2 linked regions of the Vulgatibacter sp. genome follow. The protein of the gene in region 1 interacts with the protein of each later gene in a pairwise test. Links are inferred from orthologs where the notes say so. Each region holds a gene or a part of one and is shown on either strand. Other genes may lie near its edges.

Region 1 (11,792 bases):
ATCCTCCACCACCGCCAGGGCGAGGCGGTCGTAGCGGAGCGCTTCGCTGTGCTCATGGCGCTCGCGGTAGTAGTCGGCGACGTGGACGAGAGTGGGCACGTGGCCGGGAACGCTGGCGACCGCCGCGTTGAAGCGCTCGATGGCGGCGGCGGAGTCGCCCCGCTCGAGGAGGATCGCACCCGCGAGGCTGTGGACGGTGGCTCCCGCCTTGCCGGGATCGGCGGCGAGGATCGCCTCCTCGATCGACTTCCGCTCTGCGGGCTCCGCGAGGAGGAGCCTCGTGGCGAGGACGACCTCCGGTTCCGCCGCCACCTCGGCGGGGCCGAGGAGCCGTGGGGCCTCCGCCGCATCGACCCGCTCGCTGCCGTAGCGCTTGGCCAGCGTGGCGATCACCTGCGCCCGCAGCGCACGAGCGGTCGGATTGTGCTCCTCGCGATCGAGCACCTCGTCGAGGGCGGTGAGGCTCGCCTCGTACGCGGCGCGGGTGTCGCGGAGCAGGCCGTTGCGGGCGGCGGCGGTGTAGCGCGCCACGTCGTCGGCGTGCGTGGCGGCACGGCGGTATTCGTAGGCGGCCCAGGCGGCGCCGCCGCCGGTGGCGAGGAGGAGGCCGAGGCTGATGCCGAGGCGGTGGCGACGGAGCCAGGAGGGCGGGCGGGCCTGCTCCGCGGCGAGGCGCTCGCGCAACTCGCGCTCGTAGACGGCGGCGACGTTCGCGGCCTCCTCGGCGACGACGCTCGGCTCCGGCTGCGGTGGCGCTGGCGGCTCCTGGGGCGGGGCGGGGAGCGCGCCGAGAAGATCGTCGGCAGGCTGCTCGCCGGTGGGCTCGCGACGAATTGGAGGCGGCGTCGCTGGGGCGCGTGTGAGGGGCGGCGGGCCGGCGGGACGGGCCGGCGTTTCGCTGGCGCCAGCGGGAGCGGTGTCGTCTTCCGCTGCGGCCTGCTCTGCCGATGGCGCTGCGTCGTCGCCACCAGCGGCGGCAGCCTCCTTGCGCACCGGCTGCTGATCGTTGGGCCAGCCCGAGAGCTCGTCGACGGCGGTGGTTTCGGGGGGCGGCACGCCCTCGGCGAAGTCGGACGCGGGGGGCGGCGGCGTCGTCGCTCGGAGCGGCGTCGTGGCGCTCTCCTCGACGGGAACAGGCGCCGCTGCAGCGACGCGCTCCGGCGCGGGAACGCTGGCCTCTGCCGCACCGGTCGTCGGTGCCGCAGCGGGGTCGGCTGCGGTGGCTTTGGATGCAGACGGCGACGAAGCGGCGCCGCCCTCTGCGCGAGCGAGGAGCGCCTCGATCCGCTCGTCCCCCGGCGCGAGCGCGCGGGCCTTCTTGAAGAGCTGCAGGGCCGAGCGCTGCAAGCCGCGGTCGAGGAGCGCTTCGCCCACCGTGGCGTGGACCTCGGGATCCCGGGGGCGCGCAGCGAGGGCCGCCTCGAAATGCGTCCGCGCGTCGGTCGCCCGCCCGAGGCGCAGGAGCGCCCGTCCGCAGAGGATCCGCGCCTCGACGTGCTCGGGGTGGTGCGCGAGCCCCGCGGTGCAGACCTCCACCGCCCGCGCGGCCTTGCCTCGTTGCAGCAGCTCGCTGGCGAGATCGACGAAGACCATGGAAGCGGGATCCGCCTCCAGCAGCTGCTGGTACTGCTCGAGCCTCGAGTCGGCCATCGTCGTCGTCCCTCACGAATCAGGCGGCCGAATCTATCAAAGGTGAAAATCTGGGCAACGATCGCTAAGCCTGCCGGATGATTGGGCCTTTCTTGAGGCTCCCCGCAAGGCTCTGCTAGTGTTCGCCGCATGACGCGCTTCGCCCGCCATTTCTGCGCCCTGCTCGTGCTCGCCGCCGCCGGCTGCGCCTCCGGCCCGGCCCGCACCACCGAGCAGCTCACCCTCGCGTCGCGCGACTACCACGACGCCCTGCAATACGGTGATTTCCAGGTGATCGCGCGCTACCTGCGCGCGGACGCCCGCACCGATTACCTCGCCCGTGCCTTCGGGATGGAGAAGAGCCTCTCGGTGCTGGAGTTCACCACCATCGGCACGGAGATCGCGCCGGAAGGCGAGAGCGCCCGGATGGTGACGCGGCTCTCCTGGTACGAGCTCCCCTCCACGGTGGTGAAGACGGAGAACGTCTTCATCCAGTGGAAGCGGATCGGCGGCGGCGTCGCCACGGACGGCGTCTGGACCATCGACTCGATCGAGGGGGGCCCGCTGCCGGTGGAGCCCGCAGCGGAAGCCGCCGAGCCGACCGAGGCTGCGCTCCAACCCTGACCGCCGGTCGTCCCACGTGGGACGATCCTGTCGCAGCTCCGTCCCACGCTCCCACGTGGGACGATCCTGTCGCAGTGACGCCGCCGCTCCCACGTGGGACGAGCGGCGGGCGCCACCACGCTATCGGCTAGAAGGGGATGTCGTCGTTCGGGCCGCCGCCCTCGCCGAAGTCGCCACCGCCGCCGTAGCCGCTGCCGCCGCCACCGCCACCGTAGCCACCGCCGCCGCCCCCATAGCCGCCGCCCCCACCGCCGGAGCCGTAGCCCCCGCCGCCGAAGCCGCCACCGCCGGCACCACCGGCACCACCGGCACCGCCTCCGCCGAAGCCGCCACCACCGGCGCCACCGCCACCGAAGCCGCCGCCACCCTCACGGCCACCGCCGCCGAGGAAGACGACCTGGTTCGCCACGATCTCGGTGGTGAAGCGCTTCTGGCCGTCCTTGTCCTGCCACTCGCGGGTCTGCAGCCGGCCCTCGACGTAGCACTGGCGGCCCTTCTTGAGGTACTCGCCGCAGAGCTCGGCCAGCTTGCCCCAGACCACCACCCGGTGCCATTCGGTGCGCTCCTGGCGCTGCCCCGCGTTCTTGTCCATCCAGGAGTCGGTCGTCGCCATGCGGAAGTTGGCGACCGCCTGCCCGCCGGGCGTGAAGCGGATCTCCGGATCCGCACCGAGATTCCCGAGCAAAATCACCTTATTGACGCTGGCCATGACACACCACCCGTTCCCATCGAAGAGGCGCACACCACGCGCGCCCCACCATCCGGCTCTCTAGCACGGGGGGCTGACATTGCCCCGTCGAGAGTCGAACGGTCAACGGTCTCACGGGTTGGCGTTCTTCTCCGGGTCCAGGGCGCCGCCAGCGGTCGATGCCGCAGCGGCGATGCTGGCGGTGAGCCGGCTCTCGAGGCTCCTGGCGAAGGTCGCGAGCACCGGGTCCTGCCCCTCCGCAGCAGAGGCGAGGGCGGTCTTGAAGGGATGGATCTCGCGCTTCGGCTCGGGTGTGGGCGCCTCCTCGGCCGCCGGCGACGCCAGCGCCCTGCCGAGGAGCTGGACGGCGACGGCCTGCGTCTCCCCGCTGGCCCCGTTCAGCGCCGCGAGGAGGTCGCCTGGTGCGGCGCTGCCCACCTCGGCGAGCCCCACCGCCACCTCGGCGAGGAGCACCTCGTCCTCCGGCCGCTGCGCAGCCAGCCCGAGCAGCAGGCCGAGCGCGTCCGCGCTTCCGTCCGCGGCGAGATCGACCAGCGTGTTCACCAGGGGCAGCGGCAGCGAAACCCGCTCGGCAGCCTCCCGGAGCCTGCCGTAGACCTCCGGCGCAGCGGAGAAGGCCTCGAGCACCGCCACCCGCGCCGAGCCGTCCTCGGGCTCCGAGAGGTGGAGCGCCTCCGCCACCACCGCCCGCACCGCCGGATCGGGCTCCGAGCGGAGCGCCGTCCGCAGCATCAGGCCATTCCGCGCGTCGGCAGCCTTACCGAGGTTGTGGTAGGTCACCATCCGCGCGCCGAGCACGTCGATGGGCGTCTTCGGCTCCCACGCCGGCGGCTGCGCCAGCGCCACCGCGGCGTCGCCGCCGCCGGGAACGTCCACCGTGGCCACCGCTGCGCCGATGGCGTCGACCCCGGGGATCACCCGCGACAACCGCCCCGGGTAGTCGTTGACGAGCACGGCGAAGGCCAACTCCCTGCCCCCCACCGAGGTGGCGTAGCCCGAGAGCGCGGTGACGTTCTGCAAGGTGCCGGTCTTGGCCCGGATCCGCCCCTGCGCCGGCGTGCCGCCCATGCGGTTGCGGACGGTGCCGTCGACACCTGCCACCGGCAGCGAGGTGAGGAGCTCCGGCGCCACGAGCAGCTCCTGCCGCGCCCAGGCCAGCACCCGAACGATCTGCCGGGCGCTGATGCGGTTGGTGTCGTTGAGGCCGCTGCCGTTCTTCATCACGAAGGATCCCCGCGGGATCCCCGCCTGGCCGGCGAGCACGTCCTCCACCACCGAGACGCCCTTGGCCCACGTCCCCGGCGCCCCCTCGACCTCGGCGCCGAGGGTCTTGAGGAGCATCTCGCTCATGTGGTTCTGGGACCATTTGTTCACGGTGTGGACCAGCACCGCGAGGGGCTCGGACCAGTCGACGAAATAGGTCCGCAGCCTGTCGGGCACCTTGCCGAGGCGCACCTTGCCCCGGACCTTGATCCCCTGCTCGCCGAGCATCGCCTTCAGGGTCTCGCCGGCGTAGATCGGCGGGTTGGAGACCCGCCGCCACACCGGGCCGCCGCGCCTGCCGGCGGGCATCCGCGCGTCGACCACGATCCGCTGGCGCTTCCCCTCGTCGAGGGATTGCACCGCGATTCGCCGCCGCGAGCGGGCAGGCGTGGTCACGCCGTGGTTCTCGAGCACGAGGTAGTCGGAAGCGGGATCGAGCTCCACCCGCGCCCTGGCGCCGACCTTTTCCGCCGGGTGGACGTGGACGGCCACCGCGTTGAAGTTGAGCGAGACCGCTCCCGCCCCCGCCATGTAGGGCCTGTCGGAGTCGTCCTGCTCCCAACCCGGGCCGTCGTATTGCGGGTCGAACCAGGTATCGTCGACGACGATGCTCCCCTTCACCTCGAGCAGCCCGAGCAGCCGCAGCTGCCGCACGATCCGATAGAGCCGCTCGGTGTCGAGGGAGGGATCGCCCTTGCCGCGCACGTAGAGGTTGCCCTGCACCACGCCCCCCACCGGCTCCTGGTCCACGTAGAACTCGGTGGCGTAGCGGAACCCCGGCCCGAGCCGCGACAGCGCCGCCACGGTGGTGAGGATCTTCATGTTCGAGGCGGGGTTGAGCAGCTCGTCGGCGTTGTGCTCGTAGACCGGCCGTTTCGTCTCGAGGTCGTAGATCAGCACCCCGGTCCGCGCCCTGCCCAGCGGGGTGGAGTCGAGGATCCGTTCCACGGCCTCCCGCAGCTCCCGCTCCTCGGGCACCGCCGCCCGGGCGGGTCGCTGCCCCACGAGGAGGAACAGCAGCAAAGCGGCGGCGAGCCAGCGGGCGCAACCCGCGGGACGGCAGAGACGAGCGGCGGTCACGGAATTCACCTCGGAGCGCGAGACGAAGAGGAGCCTCGGCGCAGGCTTGCCCGCTTGCCGGGTGCCCACATGCGACGATTGTAGGTGTCGACCGCTCGAGGAGCAAGTTGGCGAAAACCCGCACATTTTCGCCCCCGGACAGGCGAGCGACGCCCTGTGTGGGTGCTGCCCCTGCCGTGGCCCCCACGAGCGCCGGTGCATAGCCTTCGCCGCGTTCGCATCCCACGACCCACGCGGGAGGAGCTCGTGTTGCGGATCCTCGTGGTGGAAGACGACCCCGACATCCGGGACGTCCTGGGAGAGCTGCTGGTCGACGAAGGCTACCAGGTGGTCGCAGCGGGCTGCGGCGACGAGGGACTGCGGCGGCTGCAGGACGAGCAATTCGACGTGGTGGTGAGCGACTATTCGCTGCCCGGCCGCACCGGGACGGCGATGCTCCGGGCCGCGGCGCAATGCGGCAGGCTCGCCGGGCCGGCGATCCTGATGACCGCCCATCCGAAGCCGGTGGTCGACCAGGGGGTCCGGCTCCTCCGCAAGCCCCTCGACCTCGACGAGTTCCTCGACGAGATCTCGGCGGCGCTCGGTCCACCGGTCTGGCGCTGAACCCACACCGGGCACCGCGCCAGAAGTGGGGGCACGCCCGTTCGCCTGTTGGACCGGAGGCACCGGGCCGTTACAGTGGCCGCCTCGCCGATGACTCGCCTCCCGCTTCTCCTCGCCATCGCCTTCGCCTTCCTCGCCGCCTGCACCAGTGCGGAGCGGGGCGAGAACCGCCTCGTGGTCGCGGTGGAGTCGCCGCCCGAGACCCTCGACCGGCGCATGGCGCTCGGCGCGACCGCCATGCGCGTGGCCCACCTCGTCACCCCCGGCCTCACCCGGATCGACGCTGCGGGCCGGGCCGTTCCGGATCTCGCCGCCTCCTTCACCGCCGACGACCCGCGCAGCTGGCGCTTCGTCCTCCGCGAGGGCCTCCTCTTCTCCGACGGCACGCCGCTCACCGCAGCCGACGTGGTGGCGACCTGGCGCTCGGTCCTCGATCCGGCAACCGGCTCGCCCCACCGCGGCGGCTACGGCTACCTGGAGGCAGTGGAGGCGCCGGACCCGCGCACGGTGATCTTCCGGCTCGCCGCGCCCTTCGGCGCCTTCCCGGTGGACGCGAGCCTCGGGATCCTCCCGTCGCGGCTCGTCGCTCCCGAGCACCGCGAAGCGCTCCGGGCCCGGCCCATCGGCGCAGGTCCCTACGTGGTGGAGAAGTGGGAGCGCGACGAGCAGCTCCTCCTCGCCCCCAACCCGCGCTACCACGGCGGCGCGCCCGCGCTGCCCCTCGAGATCCGCACCGTGCGGGACGAGACCACCCGCGTCCTCGAGCTGCGCAAGGGCCGGGTCGACGTGCTCCTCAACGCGGTGAGCGCCGCGCTCCTCCCGGCGCTCCGCGAAGAGCAGCACCTCTCCGTCACCGTCGGCCCCGGCGCCGGCGTCTCCTACCTCATGTTCAACCTCGAGGATCCGCTCCTCGGGCGGCGCGAGGTGCGCGAGGCGATCGCCCTCGCCCTCGATCGCGAGGCGATCGCCCGCTACAAATTCAAGGGCGCCGCGCGGATCGCCGACACGTTCTTGCGCCCCGAACATTGGGCCTACGAGGACGAGACGGCGAAGTGGCCCCACGATCCGGCGCGCGCGAAGGCGCTGCTCGACGCAGCGGGCTACACCGATCCGGACGGCGACGGCCCCGGCACGCGGTTCCGGTTGAGCTTCAAGACCTCCACCGATCGCTTTCGCCGCAGCGTGGCGCTGGTGATGGCGGCGCAGCTCGCCGCGGTAGGCATCGGCGTGGACGTCGCTCCGCTCGAGTGGGGTACGTTCATGGGCGACGTGAAGCGCGGCAACTTCCAGCTCGCCACGCTCAAGGTGACGCCGGTGATCGATCCCGATCTCTTCCGGCTCATCTCCCACTCGGCGTCGATCCCCAGCGAGGAGACGGCGTGGGGCGGCATGAACCGGATGCGCTATCGGAACGCCGCCGTCGACGCGCTGCTCACGCAGGGACGCGAGGCGACCGATCCCGAGGCGCGCCGCGCGGCCTACGCCCAGGTGCAGCGGGTCCTCGCCAGAGACCTCCCCACCCTGCCCCTCGTCCACGAGGATGCGGTGGGCGTCGTCGCCACCGACCTGGAAGGCGTCGTCGTCGATCCGCAGGGCAGCCTGCACAGCCTGGCCGCAGCGCGGAGGGTGGAGTGAAGGAAGCGCTGCGCAAGGCCTTCGGAACCCTCGTCGCCGCCCTCGGCGCGGTGATCCTCGTCTCGGTCTTCCTCGATCTGGTCCCCGGCGATCCGATCGACGCCATCCTCGGCGAGCAGGCCCGCGAGACCGACCGGGCCTCGCTCCGCGAGGCGCTGCACCTCGACGAGCCGCTCGTCGCACGCCTCTGGTACTTCGCCAGGGACGCGGCGACCCTCGAGCTGCGGACCTCGGTGCCGCCCTTCCAGGACCAGGTCTTCTCCCGCATCGCCGACGCGCTGCCCAACACCGCCCTGCTCGCCTTCGCCTCGCTGGTGGTGGCGCTGCTCCTCGCCTTTCCCCTGGGCGTGCTCGGCGCGAGCAAGCCGGGCGGGCGCGTCGACGCTGCGGCGAGCGGCTTCGCCGTGCTCGGCGCGGCGCTGCCGCGGATCTGGCTGGGACCGATCCTCATCCTCGTCTTCGCGATCACCCTCGACTGGCTCCCGGTCTCGGGGCTCGAGGAGCCGGCGGGGCTCATCCTCCCCTCGATCACCCTGGGCACGGCGCTCGCCGCCTTCCTCGCCCGGATGATCCGCGCCTCGGTCCTCGACGCGGTGGGCGAGGACTACGTGCGCACCGCGAAGGCCAAGGGGCTCCCCGGCCACGTGGTGCTGCTCAAGCACGCGCTGCGCAACGCGATGCTCCCGGTGCTCACCGTGCTCGGCCTGCAGCTCGGCGCGCTCCTCGGCGGCGCGGTGGTCACCGAGAAGGTCTTCAACTATCCCGGCATGGGGACGCTGCTCCTCCAGGCGATCGACCGGCGCGACTACAACATGGTGCGGGCCTGCGTGCTCACCTTCACCCTGGCCTACGTGCTGGTGAACCTGCTCACCGACATCGCCTACGCCTCCGCCGATCCGCGGGTGAGGGCGCGGCGATGAGGAAGCTCGCAGCGCCGCCACCGGCGCCTGCCACCATCGCCGCTTCGCCGGAGCCGCTGCCGCCGCGGCGCCGCCGCCCGATCCTGAAGGGAGTGGGCCCCTGGCTCGGCGCCGGGATCGTCTGCGCGCTCACCCTGCTCGCGATCTTCGCGCCGCTGCTCAGCCCCCACGACCCGCGCACCATCTCGCTGCCCGACGAATTGCTCGGGCCCAGCGCGAAGCACCTCCTCGGCACCGCCGAGAACGGGATCGACGTGCTCTCGCACGTGATCCACGGCGCCCGCGTCTCGATGGTGGTGGGGCTCCTCGCCACGATCATCTCCGCCACCGTGGGCACGCTCCTGGGCGCGGGCGCCGGCTACGCTGGCGGCTGGGTCGAGGACGTGCTCATGCGCGTCGTCGACGTGCTCCTCGCCTTCCCCGGCATCCTGCTCGCGATCTTCATCACGGCGGTGCTGGGCCCCTCGCTCTGGAACGTGATCATCGCCCTCTGCGCCACCGGCTGGACGGGCTACGCGCGACTCGCCAGGGCCCAGGTGCTGGGCCTGCGGGATCGCGAATTCGTCCACGCGGCCCGGGCGCTCGGCGCCTCGGATGCGCGGATCGTGGTGCGCCACCTGCTGCCCAACCTGCTGGGACCGGTGGTGGTGCAGGCCACCTTCGGCGTGCCGGCGGCGGTGCTGGCGGAGGCCTCGCTCTCCTTCCTCGGCCTCGGCGTTCCGCCGGGCACGCCGTCCTGGGGCGCGCTGGTGGATCAGGGCACGCAATACCTGATGATCGCGCCGCACGTGGCCCTGGTGCCGGGGCTGATGATCGCGGTGTCGGTGCTGGGCTTCAACCTGCTCGGCGACGGGCTCCGGGATCGACTCGATCCCAGGCGGCGGTGATCCGGCGGCGGCGTAACGCACATCGCTTCCGCATGCGCCGAATCGCTGCCCTGCTCCTCCTCGCCGCCTGCGGCGGGACCGCCGAACCGCTCGCCCTTCCTCCTGCTGCCGAGGAAGACGTCTGCAACGACACGGCGATGGCGGTATGCGTGGCGCCGCAGGCCGCCCATCTCGTGCCGTTCGGCTCCGTCGTCGTGGGCGCCCGTCGCGAGCTTGCACTCGAAATCGGCAGCGTCGAGGAAGCCGTCTCCCTGCGCTCTCTCCTCTCCATTCCGCCCCCATTCTCCGCCAGGCTCCCTGACGGCGAGGAGGTTACGCCGGGCTCCTCCACCCGGGTGATCTTCGCCTTCGCACCCACTTCCCTCGGCGAGTACGCGGTCGACGTCGAGGTTGCCGGGCTGAAGCTCCAGCTGGCCGGCTGGGGTGTCGAGCCGTTTCTCGTCTGCGAGACCGCCGCGCTGGACCTGGGTACCGGCGCGGTGGGCGAGACGCTCGAGGCCCGGCTCGCCTGCGATTCGACGAGCGAGCTCGCCATCCGCCTCTCGAGCACGTGGGCGGTCGGTGGAAACGGATTCGATGCGACGTACGACGAGATGCTCCTCGGCAGGGCCCGCCTGGAGGTCAACATCCGTTTCGAAGCGGAGTCCCCCGGCAGCTTCTACGACCACCTCCGCTTCGTGCCGTACGAGAACGAGTACGGAACCGAGCCGGTCGCCATTCGCGTCCGCGCCTGCATCACCGCCGCCGACGGCAGCGGCTGCGAAGGCCGATAGGCCGAACGCCCCCACCCCCGCTATGCTGGAGCCCATGCGCCGCCTCCTCCTCGCCGCACCGCTGGTGCTCGCCGCCTGCACCTCCTCCAGCGATCCCGCCACGAAGGGAGGCGCCGCCCTCGAGCTCGGCAGCGAAGCGATCGCGTTCCCGATCACCGCCAGCGGCACCCGCACCGTCGCCACCCTCGAGCTCCGCAACGGCGGCGGCGCCCCCCTCGACATCGTCACCGTCCGGCTCGACGAGCCCTTCCGGCTCGACGGCGCGATGCCGAGCCGCATCGCCCCCGGCGGCATCGCCACCCTGCCGATCGCCTTCGTCCCCCACGAGGCGGGCAGCTACGCACAGCCCCTCACCGTGCGCACCGCCGCAGGCGACGCCACCGTCCAGCTCACGGGCGAGGCGGTGGCGAGCGCGCTGCGCTGCGGCCAGGTGACCTTCCCCCCGGCCATCGCCGGCACCGGCAGCAGCGCCGAGGTGGTCTGCGAGAGCCGCCTCGATCGTGAGCTCACCGTGCGCGCCGGCGACGCGGAGGGAAGCGGCGCAACCAGCTTCCGCGCCGCTGCTGGCTCGCGCGACATCGAAGCCTTCTCCACCTTCACCTGGCCGGTCTCCTTCAGCGCCGGCGCCCCTGGCGAAGCCGTGGCGGCGCTCCCCTTCCTCGACGGCGAGGACCGCCTTCTCGGAACCGCCGCGCTGCGCGCCCCCTCGGTGACGAGCTTCCTCACCGTCGAGCCGCCAGCGTCGTGCGACACCGGCGGGCACTTCCTCGGCCACGTGGGGCCGGGCTTCCAGCGCACGGCGAATTTCGCCGTCGAGAACATCGGGCCGTCTCCCCTCACCCTCGGCGACCTCGCCTTCTCCAACCCGGCCTTCACCGTGGAGCCGGCGAGCCTCACCCTGGGGCCCGGCGAGCAGGCCAACCTGGTGATCGCCTTCGCTCCCGATGCACTCGGCCCCAGCGAAGCGTGGCTGCGCCTCACCCCCGACGCAGCCGGCGTGCCGCCGGTGGAGCTCTGCTTCCGCGGCAACGGCGCCGGCCCATCGCTCACCTGCAGCCCCGGATCGATCGATCTCGGCGCGATGCCCGTCGGCCTGGCCGCCACCGCGCGCTTCACCTGCACCGCAGAGGCGCGGCTCGGCAACGAGGGTCCCTTGCGCGTCGTCGAGGTCTACGGCGAGCACCCGGCGCTCCGCGTCACCCACGAAACGCCGAGCGAATACGCGGCGGGCTCGACCTTCACCATCGAAGCGACCCTCACCCCGCAGGGAGCAGGCGCGGTGGAGGCACGGCTGGTCATCGAGACCGACGACCTGCGCACGCCCCGCCTGCCGCTCACCGTACGCGGCGGGGGAACGCCAGCCAGCGATTGCGTGATCCCCACCGCGCTCGCATTCGGCCTGGTGGAGCCGGGTACCGTGCGCGCGCTCGCGCTGCAGATCGGCAACCCGGGCCAGCAGCCCTGCTGGATCGGTCCCGCCCACCTGCCGGAAGCCGGCCCCTTCGCCGCGACCGACCTGCCCGCAGGTGAGTTCCTCGCGCCGGGTAGCACCCGCCTCGTCCCGCTCACCTTCGCGCCCACCGGCACGGCGCCCCGGGAGGCGGATCTCACCTTCGCCACCCTCCAGGGCAACCGCACCGTGCGTCTCACCGGCAGCGGCAACCCGAGC
Region 2 (11,862 bases), on another replicon or contig:
CAGGTGGAGAGCTGGGCGTCCTCGCGGAAGGTGCCGAGCTGCTCGAAGGCGGTGAGCAGGGTGCGCTGGAGCACCTCCCGCGCCGCCTCCTCGTCGCCGCACATGCGCAGCCCGAAGCGGAAGACCTTCGGCTCGTGCTTGCGCAGCAGCGTGTCGAGGGCGCGGCGGTCGCCGCCCTTGGCCTTCACCAGCAGATCGCGATCGCTCTCCATCCGTCCTATTTCCCCGCTACCGCCACGGTGGCCCTGGCGCTGGCCTCGGTCTTCGCCTCGGGCGAGAGCAGCACATAGAGCGTGCTCACGCACCACGCCACCGAAGCGACGCTCATCCACACGTATTTGTCGTCGTCCCAGATCCCGAGCCGGGTGATCGCGTGGGTGCCGATGCCCAGCACGATCAGCCAGAGGCCGATCTCCTTGCGTTTCTCCATGAGGAACGCACCGGGGATCAGGAACGCATAGTAGTAGCAGGTAAGTTCCGCAGCGGTGGTGATGAGGACCGTGCCGGAGAGGGCGGCGGCGAACCAGGCCGGCTCGTCGCGAGAGGCGCGCCACACCGCCCAGAGGAAGGCGAGGTTGAGCGCGAGGAAGAGCAGCTTGAGCTGATCGAAGTTGGCCAGGCGCTCCTCCTTCCAGGTCTGGAAGGGGTCGTCGAGCCTGGGGTTCTTCAGGCTCTTGGCGTTGTCCCAGGGGCGCCAGGAGACGAAGGTGCGCAGGCCCATGTGGTTGGTGAGCGGCGTGTCCGAGTGCTTCTGGGTGTTGTGCTTGAACTCGGAGAAGAGCTCGGTGCCGCCGTTGGCCACCACCAGCGAGGTGGGCACGAGGAGGGCGCTCGCCACCAGCGCGCCGACGAGGATGCGCTTGTGCTCGGTGGGCATCGCCTTCTTCTTCACCAGGTGCCAGATGCCCTGCACCGCGGGCCCCACCGCGAAGAAGAGCGGGAAGAGCCGCAAGGCCGCGGTGGCTGCGAGGAAGCCGCCGCCCAGCGCCGATTTGCGCTTCTTGAGCAGGCAGATGCCGATGATCGCGTAGGCGAGGTAGTCGTAGCGGAGGAAGGCGCCGCCGTTCCAGTAGTAGCGGGAGGGGAAGTTCACCGCGAAGAAGGTGGCGGCCACCGCGAAGATCTCGAGGCCGAAGGCCCACCAGATGAAGCCGAAGGCCACGCAGATGAAGAGCGGATCGAGGAGCGCGAGGAGGAACATGCTCCGCTCGCTGGCAGGGCCCACGGCGTTGGCGAGGAGCTGGCCGGAGATGTTCCACCAGGGCGTGCCGTTGTAGCCGTGATCCTTCTGCGACTCCGCCCAGCGGCCGCCGAGGCGGTTCACGAAGAAGCGGATGTCGGTCTTGAACTCCTCCCAGCGCGCCGCCGTGAAGTGCTGCTTGCAGCGCTCGGGGTTGGCGAGCACGTCGGTGGTGGGGCCGATGAGGTTGGTATCCGCCAGGTCGCGGATCATCCGGGCGCGGACCTGCGCGGTGCGGCCCATCTCCGTCTCGGCGATCGCGCTGCACTCGTAGAGGCGCGCGTAGCGGAGCTCGGGGAAGTATTTCGCGCCGATGTAGTAGTGGTAGTGCTCCCAGACGTGGACGAAGGTCCCGCTGTGGAATTTGCCGTAGTTGAACCAGCCGAAGACGCCGAGCAGGCCGAGGAAGGCGATGGCGGCGCGGCGGGGCACCCGGAACTTCTTCCCCTGCCCCTTCTCCTCGAGCTGCCAGCTCCAGAGGAGCAGCCCGATCACCGCGAGCGCCGCCGCGATGCGGACGAAGTCCTGCTCCTTCTCGTTCAGATCGAAGATCGAGGGAGCCGGCGGCGGCCGCCGCACCGGGCCGTTGGGCCGCACCACCTTGCGCACGGGCGCAGGTGCCGGAGCGGCCTCTACGGCTGCTGCCGCGGAGGGCACCGCTGGGGCGGTCTCCACTGCTGCTGCGGCGGGGGCGTTGGCGGGAGCGGTCTGCGCCGCTGCGGGCAGGGCGAGACCGAGGAGGAGGGCGCAGGCCAACGCTGCGAAAGGGATGCGCTTCATCGCGCGCATCCTAGCCCAGGGAGGCTTCGGGGTGGGAAGGTCGTTCGCGCCTCCCCCCGCCAGCGGTAGGGCCGACCGGGCGGGGGGTTGGCCCGTCTCCTACTCGATCCCGGCGAGCATCGTCCGGATCCAGGGGACCAGCCCCTCGCGGAGCTCCGGGCGCTTCAGGGCGAAGGCGATGTTCGCCTTCACGTAGCCGAGGCGATCGCCCGCGTCGTAGCGCTTGCCCTCGAATTTGTAGCCGACGAGCTGCCCCTCCGCCGCCAGCATCGCCAGGGCGTCGGTGAGCTGGATCTCGCCGCCGTGGCCGGGCTTCACCTCGCGCAGATAGCGGAAGATCTTGCCGGGCAGCACGTAGCGGCCGATCACCGCCAGGTTCGAGGGCGCGTTGGTCTTCGGCTTCTCGACCATCCGCTCGATCTGCATGGTGCGCTCGTCGATCATCGTGCCGGCGGCGATGCCGTACATCGAGGTCTCCTCCGGCGGGACCTCCATCAGCGCCACCACGCCCTTGCCGGTGCGCTCGTAGCACTCGACCAGCTGCTTGATCGCCGGGCGCGCGTCGCAGTCGATGATGTCGTCGCCGAGGATCACGGCGAAGGGCTCGTCACCCACGGCGCCTGCGGCCTGGAGCACCGCGTGGCCGAGGCCGAGGGGCTCGTGCTGGCGGATCGAGACGAGGCGGGCCATCCGGCTGATCGCCCGGATCGCGTCGCGCTCCTTCGTCTTGCCCCTGCTGCCCAGGGTCTCCTCGAGCTCCGGCGAGAGGTCGAAGTGGTCGACCATCGAGGTCTTGCCGCGGGAGGTGATGAGGATCACGTCCTCGATCCCGGCGGCCTGCGCTTCGCCGACGATGATCTGCAGGGTCGGCGTATCGACGATCGGCAGCAGCTCCTTCGGCACCGATTTGGTGGCGGGGAGGAAGCGGGTGCCCAGGCCAGCAGCAGGGACCACGCACTTACGAACCTTCATCGGGGAGTCGGTCATCGTTGCCTCGTGCAGGGTTCGGAGCCCACGTGCCCCCTCGCGTCCCCGCTTTCGGGGCACCTTAGTCGTCGGATGGGCGGCCCGACAACCGCTTGCCCATGGGGTTTGTCGTGTCCGTGGACGCTCGGCGGGGCACGGATGTCGGTGGCTGGTGGTAGGGTGCGCGCCGTGCGGATCGAAGTCGCAGTCGGCGCCCCCGTGCGCGGCACCTTCACCTACGAAGCGGACGATGCGCTCGCCCTGGAGCCGGGCCGGCGCCTCGTCGTGCCCTTCGGCAGGCGGCGGGCGATCGGCTTCTACCTGGGCCCGGCCACCGCTGCGCCGGAGGGGCAGGTCAAGGCGGTCGAGCAGGTCCTCGACGACGGCCCGGTCTTTCCCGAAGACGTGCTCGCCCTGCTCCGCTTCGCCGCCGACTACTACCTCTACCCGCTGGGCGAGGCGCTGCGCGGGGCGCTGCCGCCGGATCTGGGCCGGGTCGGCGAGGTGGGCAGGGAGCGTTCGGAGCGGGCGCCCGCCATCGAGGCGGTGGAGCTGATCGAGTCGCCGGAGGTGGCGCGGGCTGCACTCGGGCGCTCCCGGAGCCAGGCGGCGATCGTGGAGCACCTCGCCGCCCGGGGCGGCAGCGCGCCGGTAGAGGAGCTCAAGCTCGCGGTGAAGGGGGCCCCTGCCCTGCTCAAGAAGCTCGAGGAGCGGGGGCTGGTGCGGCTGGTGCGCGTGGAGCGCAAGGCCGACGACGCCGCCTTCCGCCAGGAGAAGGCCCACCCCCCCACGCCGGCGCAGGCCCGGGCGTGCGAGGAGATCGGCGAGGCCCTGGGGCGCTTCGAGACCTTCCTCCTCCACGGTGTCACCGGCTCGGGAAAGACCGAGGTCTACCTGCGCGTGATCGCGGAGGCCCGGGCGAAGGGAAAGGGCGCGCTGGTGCTCGTGCCGGAGATCGCGCTGACGCCGCAGCTCGCCGGCCGCTTCCGCTCGCGCTTCGGCCCCGACGTGGCGGTGCTCCACAGCGGCCTCTCCGATCGGGAGCGCTCGCAGGAATTCCGGCGGCTCCTCTCCGGCGAGGCGAGGATCGCGGTGGGGGTGCGCTCGGCGGTCTTCGCGCCGGTCCGGGACCTCGGGATCGTCATCGTCGACGAGGAGCACGAGCCCTCCTTCAAGCAGGAGGAGAAGCTCCGCTACCACGCCCGGGATCTGGCGGTGTACCGGGCCCGGCTCCTCGGCGTGCCCTGCGTGCTCGGCTCGGCGACGCCGTCGCTCGAGACGCTGAAGAACGCACGGGACGGCAGGTACCGGCTGGTGGAGCTGCGCCAGCGGGTCGATTCGCGGCCCCTGCCCGAGGTGGAGCTGGTCGATCTCTCCCGAAAAGGCCGGCGCGCGGAGCCGCCACCGGGTGCGGAGCGGGCGGAGACCGAGCTGGTCGGGCCCACGTTGGCAGCGGCGATCGAGGAGACGCTGGCAGCGGGCAAACAGACCATCCTCTTCCTCAACCGGCGCGGGAACGCGTCGATGGTGGTCTGCGCCGCCTGCGGCGAGGGGGCACGCTGCCACGCCTGCGACGTCGCCCTCACCCACCACCTCCACCGCAACGAGCTCCGCTGCCACTACTGCGACTACCGGGTCCGCAAGCCGGATACGTGCCCGTCGTGCAACGGCGAGCTGCTCGTGCTGGGCATCGGCACCGAGCGCCTCGAGCAGGAGCTGGCCCGGCGCTTCCCCGACGCGCGCACCTTGCGCCTCGATCGCGACGCGGCGGGGACCTCGGCGGAGCTCACCCGGATCCTCGCCTCCTTCGCCCGCGGCGAGGCCGACGTGCTGGTCGGCACGCAGATGGTGGCCAAGGGCCACGACTTCCCCGGCGTCACCCTGGTCGGCGTGATCCTCGCCGACGTGGGGCTCGGGCTGCCCGACTTCCGGGCCTCGGAGCGGACCTTCCAGCTCCTCGCCCAGGTGGCGGGGCGCGCGGGGCGCGGCAGGGACGCGGGGCGGGTGGTGGTCCAGACCTTCAACCCGGGCGCCGAGGCGATCGCCTGCGTCCGCACCCACGACTTCGAGACCTTCGCCGGGGCGGAACTCGAGCGCAGGCGGGAGCTCGGCTACCCGCCCTTCCGCCGCATGCTGGCGCTGCGCCTCGAGGGCGAGGACGGGGTGGCGACCGAGCGCTTCGCCCGCAGGCTCGCGGAGGCGGCGCGCAAGTGGACGCAAGGCGGCGGGGTGCAGGTCCTGGGGCCTGCGCCGGCGCCGATCGCGAAGTTGCGTGGGCGGATGCGCTTCCAGGTGCTCGTGCTGGGAGACGGCGTGCGCTCGATCCAGACCGTAGCGCGGCGGCTCGCCGAGGTGGCAGACCAGGCGCCGCCCGGGGTGAAGGTGGCGCTGGACGTAGACCCCGCTTCGATGCTCTAGGGGCCCGCAACGGCGGAATGCCATATGCATCCCAACGTTTCTGAATAGGTGCTCCGAAGTGGGCGGGCCGGTTGCCCACGAGGGGGCGTCCGGTTAGTTTTGCGGCGAGTTGCCGGCGCGACTCCCATCATCCAGGCAAGGTCGAAATCATGGTTCGCGAAATCCTCATCTGGCCCGATCCCCGCTTGAAGGAGAAGGCGCTCCCCGTGGAAGCGGTGGACGCCAACGTCCGGGCCCTGATCGACGACATGTTCGAGACCATGTACCGCGCCGACGGCGTGGGCCTGGCGGCCACGCAGATCGGCGTGATGCAGCGGGTGGTCACCGTCGACACCTCCGGCGCCGACGAGGACGTGAAGCCCTTCGCCATGATCAACCCCGAGATCCTCGAGACCGAGGGGTCGATGAAGTACAAGGAGGGCTGCCTCTCGGTGCCGGGTGAGGCCGAGGAGGTGAAGCGCGCCGCCTTCGTGAAGGTCCGCTTCCTCGATCGCGACGGGAACCCGGTGGAGATGGAGGCGACCGGCCTCACCGCCGTGTGCATCCAGCACGAGGTCGATCACCTGAACGGCGTGGTCTTCGTCGACCACCTCTCCGCGCTCAAGCGCGAGCTCATCCGCAAGCGGATGAAGCGGGTGAAGAGCGAGAAGGAGCACGGCGGCGCGGAGGCCTGATCGGGCGTTCGTTTCTGCCGCTCTTTGCGAAGGCGTGGCCGGTTGCCACGCCTTCGTTCGTTCCTGGGGTCGGCTGCTCTTCGCCCGGGGGAACGATGCGTTTTGCGATCCGCGTGCTCTTGCCGTGCCTGCTGCTCGCGGGCTGCCTCGACTTCGGCGGCGACGAAGACGAGTGCGCCTTCGACGACGACTGCGGGCCGGACGCCTGGTGCCACGATCCCTTCCTCTTCGGCGGCACCGAGTGCAGGGACTACCTGGGCGAGGGCGACCGCTGCAACGACGGCGTCGACGAATGCCACCCGGATCTGCGGTGCAACCTGGGCTACAAGCCGGATCGCTGCATGCCGCCGGGCCGCTACGGGCAGCCCTGCGACTCGGCGTGGGATTGCGCCGACGAGGAGGCGCTCTGCAACCCGGGCAGCAGGAGCGAGGGGCGCTTCTGCACCGAGCCGGGCAGCGTGGTGGAGGGCGGCAGCTGCAGCACCCGCACCACGGCGGTGTGCGCCGACGGGCGGGTCTGCGTGCAGCGCCGCTGCGTGGATCCGGCAGCGGAGGGCGAGGCCTGTCCCTGGGGCGTGGAGGGCACCAGCATCGCCTGTGCGGAGGGCCTCGCCTGCACGGAGGCGGGGATCTGCGAGCGGCTCACGTCGCGTCGGTGACGCCCTTCCGCGGGCAGAGATCGCCGACCACGCAGCGGGAGCACGCCGGCTTGCGCGCGTAGCAGGTGCGGCGGCCGTGCCAGACGAGGAGCTGGTGGCCCTTGCCCCAGCGCTGCGGCGGGAAGAGCTGCTGCAGATCGAGCTCCACCTTGTCGGGGTCCTCGTGGGCGGTGAAGCCGAGGCGGCGGGCGAGGCGGCCGACGTGGGTATCGACGGGGAAGGCCTGGCCGTCGAAGGCGTGCACGGCGACGACGCCGGCGGTCTTGCGCCCCACGCCGGGGAGCTTCTCGAGCGCCTCGCGGGTGGGCGGGAGCTTGCCGCCCCACTCCGTCTCGATCGATTGCATCGCCGCCACCACGTTCTTCGCCTTGTTGCGGTAGAGGCCGCAGCGCGAGATGTGGGGGTGGAGATCCTCGGGCTGCGCCTTCGCGTAGTCGGCGGCGCTGCGGTAGGCGGCGAAGAGGCTCGGGGTGCAGCGGTTCACCATCGCGTCGGTGCACTGCGCCGAGAGCATCACCGCCACCAGGAGCTCGAGGTCGGTGGTGTAGTCGAGCTCGATGTGGGCTTCGGGCATCTCGTCGTCGAGGTGATCGATCACCTGCACGGCGCGGAGGCGCTCGGCCTCGGTGGGGATGCGGGGGCCCTTCGCCTTCGCCGTCGCCCTGCCCTTCGCCGCGGCCTTCCTGGCCGGCGCCTTCTTTTCCGGCGCCTTCTTGGGGGCGGGCTTCTTCGCCGCGCTCTTGCTCGCGGCAGCGCGCTTCGGGGCTGCCTTCGCCTTCCGGGCTGCAGGCGCCTTCGCTGCCGGTGTAGGTCCGGTCGTCTTCTTCGTCACGGTGGAGCTGGCCATGGGCTTCGCAGCATAACCGCTGCAGGGGGCGTTTCGTTCACGAGGAAACGCTTCGCCCGCATCTGCGTTATGCTCCCACCCATGCACCTCCCCATCGACCTCCGCTCCGACACCGTGACCCGTGCCCCTGCCGCCATGCGCGAGGCGATGGCCCGCGCCGAAGTCGGCGACGACGTCTATGGCGAAGACCCCACCGTCGCGCTGCTCGAGCGCCGGGTGGCGGAGCTCCTCGGCAAGGAGGCGGCGCTCTTCTTCCCCACCGGCACCATGGCCAACCAGGCCGCCATCGGCGCACAGGCGGGGCCCGGCGACGAGGTGATCTGCGAGGCCGGCGCCCACGTGGTCGCCTTCGAGGGCGGCGCCCTCTCCGCGCTCTGGGGCGCGCAGGCCCGCCCCCTCCCCGGCCAGCGGGGCCTCCTCTCCGCGGCGCAGGTGGCGGCGGCGATCCAGCCCCCCGGCAACGACCACTTCCCCGCCTCCCGCCTCCTCTGCGTGGAGAACACCGCCAACCGCGGCGGCGGCACCGTGTGGCCGCTGGCCCTCCTCGAGGAGGTGAGCGGCGTCGCCCACCGGGCCGGCCTCGCCGTCCACCTCGACGGCGCCCGCCTCTGGAACGCCTCCGCCGCCTCCGGGGTCGCGCTGGCCGACTACGCCGCCTGCGCCGACACCGTGAGCGTCTGCCTCTCCAAGGGGCTCGGCGCCCCGGCGGGATCGCTGGTCGCCACCAGCGCCGAGTTCGCCCCGAAGCTGCGCCGTCTGCGCAAGCGCCTCGGCGGCGGCCTGCGCCAGGTGGGCCACCTCGCCGCAGCGGGACTCTACGCCCTGGAGCACCACCTGCCCCGCCTCGCCGAGGATCACGAGAAGGCCCGCCGGATCGCCACCGCCCTCGCCGACGTGCCCGGCCTCTCCGTCGCCCCGGTCGAGACCAACATCGTCTACGTGGAGCTCGCCGACGGCCTCGACTCGGCCTCGCTCCTCCACCGCCTCCGCGAGGCCGGCGTCCTCGCAGGCTCCGACGGCCCCCGCAAGATCCGCCTCGTGACCCACTTCGACGTCGCGCCGGAGGCGTGTGACGAGGCCGCCCGCCGCATCGCCGGCTGCCTCTGATTCGATCGCCGCCCCCGGGGCGGCTATCCTCTGCGGCCGTGTCGCCGCCGCACCGCCACCTTCTCCTCCTGGCCTTCGCCGCAGCAGCCTGCGCGCCGAAGGCCCGGGCCCCCTTTCCCGCCGACGCCTTCGCGCAGCGGCAGGCCCCCCTCGCGCCAGCGGCGCCTGCGGGAGCCGGCCCCGCCCCGATGCGCGTCCATGCCGACGGGCGGATCGTCTTCGCCGGCGAGAATGACACCCTGCCTGCGCTGCTGCGCCGCTTCGAGGCGACGCGCGACGAAGCGCCACGGGCCGCCTGGGAGGCGTGGCTCGCAGGCCTCGACCAGGCCCTGCGCGACGACCAGCCGCGCCTCGAGATCGTGCGGGCCGCGGCGGCGTTCGACGTCCACTTCGACGCGCTCCGCACCGAGGACCCGCTCCTCGCCGAGCAGCTCGGCGAGCGCTCCGCGATCCTGCGCTCGCTGCTCCTCGAGGCCGAGGACCAGCCGCCGCCCGCCGTCGACGCCGGCGTCCCCCTCGCGCCGCTCCGCATGCTGCAGCCGCCGGTCGAGCCGCTGATCGTCACCAGCTTCTTCGGCCTGCGCCGCGATCCCTTCGACGGCAGATCGCGCTTCCACTTCGGCCTCGATCTCGACGGCCCCGCGGGTTGCGCGGTGGTCGCAGCGGCGGGCGGCACCATCGCCTCCGCGGGCTGGGCGGGTGGCCACGGCATGCGCGTCGAGATCGATCACGGCGACGGCGTGATCACCGGCTACAGCCACCTCTCCGCAGTCCTCGTCCGCCGCGGCGACGCGGTCTTCGCCGGCGACGCCATCGGCCTGCTCGGCAGCACCGGCCGCTCCACGGGACCGCACCTGCACTTCGAGCTCTGGCGCGACGGCGAGGCGGAGGATCCCCTCGACTGGATCGAGGCGCGCTCGCTGCAGATCAGCGCGTTGCCGTAGCGGCGCCCCGCGCCACCGGCGTCGCCCGCGAGGCGAGCCATGCCGCGATGGCGGGATAGACCTCGTTCGGCGCCTCGCGGCCCAGCAGCAGATCGCCGTGGCCGTAGTCGACCCGCGATCCGTGCTCCCTGCCGAAGAGGAGGAGCGTCTTGTCCTCGCTGCGGATCCGCTCCGCAGCCGCCCGCATGCAGGCGGGCGGCGCCATCATGTCCTTCGAGCCGCCGACGAGGAGCACCGGCACCGTGAGCGCCCCGACCCGTGCGGTGTAGTCCACCGCATGGTCGAGGGAGCGGAAGCGATCGTTCGCGACCCAGTCGGCGAATTGCCGCGCCACCCCGGCGCTGATGTCGTCGAAGGCCCAGGCCTGCAGGCGCCGGATCACCCGACCCTCCATGCTCTTCGGCGCGATCACCAGCTCGGAGAAGGGCGGATCGAACCAGCCGGTGAAGGGGGCCACGAGGCGCTGCAGCCAGCTCTTGCGGACCCGCGTCCTACCGGCGAGGAGCGCGCCCAGCCTGGAGAGTCGCACGAGGTAGCGCTGGTGGGCGAAGGAGGAGGGCGAGCCCACGGCGACGACGCCGCCGGCGAGCTTCTGCTCCAGGGGCGTGCCTCCGAGCGCATAGGCGAGGATGCCGCCCATCGAGTGGCCCACCCACTGCACCCGCGGCGCGCCGGTGACCGCCAGCACGTGCTCGATCACCGCGGGCACGTCGTAGTGGAGGTAGTCGTCGAAGGAGAAACCCCAGCGCAGCCGGTTGAAGGGGCCCGGCCTGCTCGAGCCGTGGTGGCTGCGCAGGCTGATCACGAAGCAGTCGCGCCCCTGCTCCGCGAGGGCCTGCGCGACGCCGTAGGGCGGATCCCAGTCGAGGTTGTAGTGGTTCGCCCCGAGGCCGTGGCAGAGGATCACCGGCTCCTCGTAGCGGGGCCCGTCGCCCCGGGGCCGGTAGCGGCGCAGGCCGATCCGCCAGCCGTCCGCCGTCTTCACGTTGTGGATCTCGTCCGGCACGTCCTGCGGCGCGAAGAAGGTCTGCCAGAACGCCGCGTGCGCCCAGGTCAGGAAGCCGAGCGCCAGCACGGCGAGCACCACCAGTGCTGCGATGAGATACCAGGCCAGGGCGGCTCCTCCTCCTCGATCGTCGGCAGATATGCCCACCGTCGCGATCGACCACAAGCACGCAGCGAGCGGGCCGCCGGTTCATCGACGCTCCACCGGGCCCCTGCCGCCTGCCCCGGCCCCGCACCCCACTGGGGGTGAATAGCCCGCTCTCCCCCTCGGTTCTCCGGGCGACGCAAGGGGCGAAGCCGGGTGCACGGTGCGCAAACGCTTTCCCACTTGCACGGCGACGCTGCGCCTGCGATGGCGGCCAGCGTCCTCTCCCCGCAGCGGCGTAGGCCCATGTGGGTGAGGGGCACGAGGCTTGCTTTCTCCGGCGGAGATCGGTGGAATCTCCGCTTCCGCAGCGGCGCGTACAGCCCAGCGCGCGTCCACCGCGAGGTAGGTCGATGATCGGTTCCCGGAAGTGGCTCTACATCCTGCCCAACCTCTTCACGCTGACGTCGATCTTCTGCGGCTTCTACGCGATGAGCCTGGCCACCGGCGATGCCACGCCCGAGAAGCTCTACGGCGCCGCCCTCGCGATCCTCTTCGGCATGCTCTGCGACGGCCTCGACGGCCGCGTCGCCAGGCTGACCAGGACCCAGAGCGATTTCGGCATGCAGCTCGATTCGCTCGCCGACGTGATCACCTTCGGCGCCGCTCCCGCCCTCCTCGTCTGGAAGTGGGCGCTGGCGCCGCTGGGCTTCTGGGGCCTCTTCATCGCTTTCGCGTTCGCCGGCTGCGGCGCCCTGCGCCTCGCCCGCTTCAACGTGCTCGAGATGCGCGGCGCCAAGGGCAGCTCGTCGCACTTCGTGGGCCTGCCCATCCCGCTGGCGGCCGGCGTGATCGTCTCGCTCGTGGTCGCCCACTACAAGACCTACGGCCCCGGCGAGGTCCCCGCAGCGCTGCCGGTGGCGGTGCTGGTGATCCTGCTCGGCTACCTGATGGTCTCGTCGGTGCGCTACCGCACCTTCAAGCGGATGCGGCTCTCCCGCCGCACCGCGGCGATGTTCGCATTCTTCCTCACCAGCGGTGTCGCCCTCACGCTACAGTACCGGGCGAGTTTCACGCTGGTCGCGTTCGCCGCTCTCTACGTCTTCGTCGGTCTGGCAGAGGAGATCATCTTCTTCC

What was found.
Region 2: the proteins of ACESMR_RS07585 (region 1) and priA interact in binary tests that used the Escherichia coli proteins (3 or more experiments, as listed by UniProt). The link is inferred for Vulgatibacter sp. from one-to-one orthologs.

The regions. Positions count from the first base shown.
Region 1 is NZ_JAWLCN010000003.1:29,327-41,118, forward strand. Bases 1,172-4,022 are described here. They hold ACESMR_RS07585 (single-stranded DNA-binding protein), read right to left. Parts: upstream 2,963-4,022; coding sequence 2,381-2,962; downstream 1,172-2,380. Other genes in these bases: ACESMR_RS07575 (tetratricopeptide repeat protein), read right to left, coding at 1,172-1,650; ACESMR_RS07580 (hypothetical protein), read left to right, coding at 1,780-2,253; dacB (D-alanyl-D-alanine carboxypeptidase/D-alanyl-D-alanine-endopeptidase), read right to left, coding at 3,074-4,022. In the rest of the region: more of ACESMR_RS07575, read right to left, coding at 1-1,171; more of dacB, read right to left, coding at 4,023-5,305; ACESMR_RS07595 (response regulator), read left to right, coding at 5,552-5,908; ACESMR_RS07600 (ABC transporter substrate-binding protein), read left to right, coding at 5,999-7,543; ACESMR_RS07605 (ABC transporter permease), read left to right, coding at 7,540-8,463; ACESMR_RS07610 (ABC transporter permease), read left to right, coding at 8,460-9,350; ACESMR_RS07615 (hypothetical protein), read left to right, coding at 9,383-10,123; ACESMR_RS07620 (choice-of-anchor D domain-containing protein), read left to right, coding at 10,158-11,792. UniProt on the Escherichia coli protein: Plays an important role in DNA replication, recombination and repair. Binds to ssDNA and to an array of partner proteins to recruit them to their sites of action during DNA metabolism. Acts as a sliding platform that migrates on DNA via reptation.
Region 2 is NZ_JAWLCN010000001.1:257,277-269,138, reverse strand. Bases 2,869-5,789 are described here. They hold priA (primosomal protein N'), read left to right. Parts: upstream 2,869-3,175; coding sequence 3,176-5,404; downstream 5,405-5,789. Other genes in these bases: def (peptide deformylase), read left to right, coding at 5,554-5,789; galU (UTP--glucose-1-phosphate uridylyltransferase GalU), read right to left, coding at 2,869-3,007. Outside these bases: ACESMR_RS01280 (sigma-70 family RNA polymerase sigma factor), read right to left, coding at 1-212; ACESMR_RS01275 (hypothetical protein), read right to left, coding at 218-2,020; more of galU, read right to left, coding at 2,120-2,868; more of def, read left to right, coding at 5,790-6,078; ACESMR_RS01255 (hypothetical protein), read left to right, coding at 6,174-6,737; nth (endonuclease III), read right to left, coding at 6,721-7,371; ACESMR_RS01245 (threonine aldolase family protein), read left to right, coding at 7,666-8,691; ACESMR_RS01240 (M23 family metallopeptidase), read left to right, coding at 8,730-9,635; ACESMR_RS01235 (alpha/beta fold hydrolase), read right to left, coding at 9,619-10,788; pssA (CDP-diacylglycerol--serine O-phosphatidyltransferase), read left to right, coding at 11,139-11,862.